2 regions of the Bacillus cereus group sp. RP37 genome follow, and region 1 is predicted to be linked to the other one. Evidence: predicted binding sites of a transcription regulator. Region 1 holds the regulator's gene; the other holds the start of a gene.

Region 1 (3,164 bases):
GGCGAGAGAGTAGAATCTTTACAGTATAAAGGCGCTCCTCTAAATATGAAGGAAGAATATGACGTCGTTATGAATAATTATCGCGCAAGCGGCGGAGGGAACTTTTTTATGTTTCAAAATAAGCCCGTAATAAAAGACATACCAACAGATATGTCTGAACTTATCGCTAACTATATATGGAAACATAAAAAGATAGAAGCAACGCAAAATAATAACTGGAAAGTTATTAAATAACGAATTTAACAATAAAAAAGATGGGCAGCTATGCCCATCTTTTAATTTAATTTTGCATTATCTTGCTTTTTTAAAGCTTTTAATTTCGCCGGTGTAACATCAGTACCTTCTTCGTTAACAACTTTAATTCCTTTAAGTTCGTTTAACATATTTTGACGAAATCCTTTTAAATATTGTTCACGTAGCGATTGGCGCTCACGTTGTTCTTCTTCAGTTAAGCCTTCAGCTTTTGCTTTTTTCGCTAAGAAGTTAATGCGTTCAATGAGTTCGTGACTTTGCATCTCGAATCCCCCTTTTACTCAAAACTGATTATTATCATACAATAGTTAGTCCTCTTTATCAAGCAATTGCTTTGTATATTCTACATATCTTCGATGTACAGTTGCTTTTGAAACATCATGACCAAAACCACGAAGTGTTGCTGCAATTTCTTCAAAAGTTAATTCATTCCGGCGTAAACGTACAATTTCCTCAATTGGCACTTCTTTCTTCTCTCGTCCTACGCTTAAATTACGATTTTTTAAATTATTTTCGGGACGATAGCCCTTTTCTACTGCGCGTTGCATGCCACGTTTAATTTTCAAGTTATGAATCTTTCTTTGATACTCTTCAACAATGCCAATAATATCTAAAACCATCGAATCAGAATCCGACAATTGTAATTCTCCATTATGCGTATGCGTATATACTTTTATTCCCTCTTTATGTAAACAGTGCATTAATGCAATTTTCGCATTCCCCCTACCAAGGCGCGTTTCATCTTGTATGAGTAGCACATCGATTTGTTCATCTCGAATTGTATCTAGCACTTCTAATATGCCGTCACGTTCAATTGTATAGCCACTAGCCTGCTCTTCAATCACCTTAATAACATTCATTTGATAGCGCTCAGCTAAATGCAATAATTCATCTTTTTGACGTAATAATGATGTTTCTTGTGCTTCTTTTGTTGTACTCACACGCGCATAAATAATTGCATTCATTATGAACCCCTCTTTCTCACTATTATTTCCCTCCAGTGTAACATAAATTCGCCTTTTGTTCGAACTTATGTTTGTAGAATGTTTTTTCGCATGTTATACTTATTAATAAGAAAAATGAAAGAAAACGAGGTGTTAGAAAACATGGAAAAGTTAACGAAACGCCAGCAAGACATTCTCGACTTTATTAAGCTAAAAGTACAAGAAAAAGGATATCCACCTTCCGTACGTGAAATCGGTCAAGCAGTCGGCCTCGCTTCTAGTTCTACAGTGCACGGACATTTATCACGACTAGAAGAAAAAGGATATATTCGACGCGATCCAACAAAACCACGAGCAATTGAAATTTTAGGTGACGATCGAATGGATGCAGAAACACAATCTGTTATTCAAGTTCCTATTATCGGAAAAGTTACTGCTGGATTACCGATTACAGCAGTTGAAAGTGTAGAAGATCACTTCCCACTTCCAGCTAGCATTGTTGCTGGAGCAGATCAAGTGTTCATGTTACGTATTTCTGGAGATAGTATGATTGAAGCTGGTATTTTCGACGGGGATTTAGTTGTTGTTCGCCAACAACAGTCTGCATATAACGGTGAAATTGTAGTAGCTTTAACAGAAGATAACGAAGCAACTGTTAAACGTTTCTATAAAGAAAAAGACCATTTCCGTCTACAACCGGAAAACTCTTCATTAGAGCCTATTATTTTAAAACAAGTGTCAGTTATCGGAAAAGTAATTGGTGTATATCGTGATTTACATTAAAAAATAATAAAAAGAAGATAATCACCTTATTTATATAGGTGACTATCTTCTTTTTTGTATTTTGATAGATTTTCATACATTCTATTTCTTATGAACGAATTTCAATCGTCACATCGCCAGCAGTTGTTTTACCACTAATCTTTTTACTACCATTGCCAATTGTTATATTTTTATTTTCTTCATTAAAAATCATCACGTCTCCAGCAGCGCTTTGCCCAGTTATAACTGCATCTTGTGGTTTTTCCAATAAAGTAATATCTACATCCCCAGCGGTTGAACTTGCCTCCACATCATATTTAGGATCATGATCCATAATATGCACTTCCCCACTAGCCGTCTTCGCTGTTACTTTCCCTATTACTTTTTTAAAGTTCAGCTCACCAGCTTTTGTAGATCCCTCCACACTCTTAGCTGTGACATGTTTCAAATCTACTTCTCCAGCAAGCGTTTCAACACTTACACGATCACTTTTCACATCACTTATTTCTATTTGTCCAGCAGATGAATTTACTTTTATCTCTTGGTAAGAACGTTCAGGCACTAGTATAGTCATTGTAGACGTTTGAAACTTGAAATTGTAAAAAGAAAAATCAAATGAAGCACCTTTTTCTCTTTCCCCAATAATTTTTAATGTGTCACCATCTTCGGCAATACGAATCTCTTGTTTACGTACAGCTCCTGATTGCTTTACATAAAAAGAAGAATCGGGAGATTTTTGGACAACAATATCCCCAGCATCTAACTTAACTTCTATATTTTTTAGTGTTTCGTTTTTTATTACGTCTTCTTTGTTTCCTTCTTCTGCAGTTTGTACTGCTTTTTCATATGTTTGTGAAATCCCTATTACTCCAATAATGATACAAGTGATTGCTACTAACAATATTTTTTTCATCATCTACTCCCCTTTTATCATTTTGAAGTTCCATACTACATAACGTACGCATAACCTTTTAAACCACTTCGTACTATAATAAGCGATAATACATAACAACAAACCTACTCCAACAAACGTTATACTAACGAATACATCCAACCATATAAAAGTACCCATAAATACTTTTGCAATAACGAAAAATGGTGTCACTACACTAGCAATCCCACCGACCCAAAAGGAAAATATAAAAGCGATAATTGCAACTAACGGGCCTAACACAATAATAAAATTAAACAAACTAAGTCCAATCG
Region 2 (3,164 bases), 2.5 Mb from region 1:
CTCTTCCATTTCACGTTCACTGTCTGTAATCATTCCGTCCGTATCGTCAAGAGAACGATAGCGGCGATACATCCACGGGTCCTCTGAAGTCCATCTCTTCCCTTGTACACCGTACGCTAAACAGTAGTTTTCAAACTCATCCATCTCTTCGCGCATCGTTTCTTTTCTTACATCTAATGGATATAAAAGCTCTGTTTTCACGCAGCGGAACACCGCGTCGTAGCGCCAGTTCCCGCTAATAATTTCTAATGCAGAACGAATACATTCTACTAACGGATGATGTGACATCGGGCGTTTTTCATCGATGAAATGCGGGATATTATAATCCGTAAATAACGTTCGCATCACATCGTAATAACTTTCTCCGTTACGAAGAAGGACTGCAATATCTCGGTAACGATACTGTTCATCCCCGACAAGTTTACGAATTTCCCGAGCAACACCTTCTACTTCAGCTCGTAAATTCGCGGCTGTACTAATCGTTACACTTGCTTCACCGTGAAACTTTTCATTCGGACGCGCTTCATAATGAGCTTCTAAATGAGCTAATGCCGGAGAATGAAAACGCGGTTGTTCCATAAGTGGAATCGTTTTTTCAATTTCTATCTTCTCTTCACGTGCTACTTGTTTTATTTTTTCATATGTTAACGTCGTTTCATAAAATAAATCTAGTTCATTTACTGGCTGTGCTAACGTTTTTTCATCTATCGTTAACGTGATCGTAACTCTCGCTCCACAAATCATAAGCTGTCTTACAATTTCTAGCTCTTGCGGTGAGAATGAATGAAATCCATCTATATAAATTTCAGCCCCATTTACATATTCAGACTGCGGAAGCTTTTCGACTAGTAATTGCAGGTAGTCTTCTGAATCTAAATATTTTCCGATTAAAGCACGTTCAAAATCATCATATAGTAGTTGTAAATCATACACTTTATTCGCTAATAGCTTTTGCTCGGCACTGCTACTATGCGCATCTAATTGTTGCCACATTTCATATACGTTTGATGGCGTCACATTGTAACGTTTAAACTCCGCAATCATACTACCAAGATGTTCAAAGAAACCGTTTTGCTCCGCTGCTTTTTGGAACACCGATAATCCATCTTTACGAGACTCTACAATTTTACGAAGCAACATATGTACGCCCGCTTCATCAATGTGAAGACGACTCGCTCCGCCAACTTCTTGCAGCACCTTCCACGCTAACCGTGAAAAACTAAAAACTTGTGCCCGAATAGAACCTCTTACATCCTCGCTTCCAATTAAGGCCTGCTGCGTTTGGAATGTCATCTGTTCTGGCACAAGGTATAATATTGTTTCCCCTCTTGGGCGCTGCTTTAACTCTTCTTGCACTTCGTGTAAACAAAGTGTACTTTTTCCACTTCCCGCTCTACCAATCACAAATCGAAGTGACATGTAACCCCACCTTTCACTTACATAACGAACGTTAGTTTGCTACTATAATTGTATTATAGGACACGAAAAAAGACAAACGGAGTAGTTTGTCTTTTTCTATACTTCTACCTATTATATCAACCTTTTGAAAAATTCGTTTGTACCTCTTGAATTGGCCAATATCGTAAATCAACTTTACCGACTACTGTATCAGCTTTTACAAATCCAAAGTGTCTACTATCCCAGCTCCCGAGGCGGTTATCGCCTACCACAAAAATGTAACCAGGTGGTACAAACTTCTCTTTCGTTAATTCTTCTAATTTAAAATCACCTGTTAGTTGTCGTCCATTTATCTCTTTCTTATATTTCTCTAAATAAGGTTCATCTACGAATTGTCCATTTATATATAGCTTATCATGCTTATATTCAATATGGTCCCCAGGTAAACCAATAATTCGTTTTACATAGTCCTCTTTTTTATTCGCATGAAACACAACGACATCAAACCTATTCAAGTCCCCTACTTGATAACTCACCTTATTTACAACGAGCATATTGCCATCTTGCAATGTTGGCATCATTGACTTCCCCTCTACAACGTACGTTGAAAAGAAAAACGTTCGAAAAAATACAGCTAATAATACACCAATTAAAATTGTTCGTATCCACTCTATGCCTTCTTTTTTCAAAGTTTTCTTCATCCGCTTCTCCCCTTACCCTTTAATAATGAAGCTTGCATTTATAAAGTGAAACTTAATCGGTGGGGTTTTGTTCATCCCCCACCGATTATCAGCCCGCACCAATCGGGCATTTACGGGCAGTTTGATCTCCCACCTAACTTTTTTGCTTCAGCCGATTTTTTTGGTGGGAGTTTTACTGCCCACAAATAGCGGGACAAAGAAGACTATTCTTAATGTAGCTCTAACTTTACTTCGATTTTCTTACCGACATACCATAAAATAAAAATACCAATTGCTACAATGACTGATTTCACCGGATTATGAATAAATGACATTAAATCATGGCCGATATACGTTAAAATAAAAATCATTACAAGCTTTCCGAACGCGAGCGCAAGTCCAAACTGTTTTACACTAATGCGAGATAAACCAGCGACAACATTTATAAGCGCAGACGGTGTAAACGGAAAACAAAATATGACGAAAATCGGCGCGAACCCTTTCCTTTCAATCCATCCCATTGCCTTTCGTACTCTCTCATGCTTATTTACAAAAGAAAAGAAACGACTTCGGCCAAAATGGCGGATAATGAAAAAGACAAGTAAGGCACCCATTACTGATCCAAGCCAAGAATAAAGAAAACCGAGCCAAAATCCAAATGCAACAGCATTCGCCAGTACAAATACGATGAGTGGCAATGCTGGAATCAACGCTTCTATCATCGGTAAACCAATACCAAGAAGTGGTCCGAACGCTTTATAACTTTCAACAATATGATCCATATTTTCTGGTGAAAAATAATCTTTGATTGTCTGAAAATCCATTCTACACTTTACCCCTTTACTCTAAATACTACCTCTACTGTATCATCGCTTATAAGAAAGAGGAAATGGTAGATACGACATATGGAGATGTATTTATTAAAGTTTCCATATCTTTCATGAGAATTCCTTCATTATTTAGCTATGATAATCTATCAATATTCGACAGGATGTGTCGTATGTTTGGTTACTTGGGTGATTTTTCTCAGTACTTGTCACGACAAGTGAAATTATATCGACTTACCGACAAATAAAAAAAGATGGG

What was found. The regulator LexA, encoded in region 1, represses DNA repair genes until DNA is damaged. The targets are predictions, from matches to a motif close to CGAACATATGTTCG.
Positions count from the first base shown of each region.
Region 2: the regulator LexA is predicted to act here: its motif matches at 1,445-1,458, upstream of addB (helicase-exonuclease AddAB subunit AddB).

Region 1 is NZ_JARVHP010000001.1:1,784,782-1,787,945, reverse strand. Features, by position in the region: gene QCI44_RS09475 (bifunctional metallophosphatase/5'-nucleotidase) at 1-234, shown strand, start outside; gene QCI44_RS09470 (DUF896 domain-containing protein) at 276-515, opposite strand; gene QCI44_RS09465 (YneB family resolvase-like protein) at 561-1,217, opposite strand; gene lexA (transcriptional repressor LexA) at 1,359-1,979, shown strand; gene QCI44_RS09455 (DUF4097 family beta strand repeat-containing protein) at 2,068-2,874, opposite strand; gene QCI44_RS09450 (DUF1700 domain-containing protein) at 2,875-3,164, opposite strand, start outside.
Region 2 is NZ_JARVHP010000001.1:4,236,532-4,239,695, forward strand. Features, by position in the region: gene addB (helicase-exonuclease AddAB subunit AddB) at 1-1,419, opposite strand, end outside; gene lepB (signal peptidase I) at 1,536-2,099, opposite strand; gene QCI44_RS22375 (TVP38/TMEM64 family protein) at 2,309-2,902, opposite strand.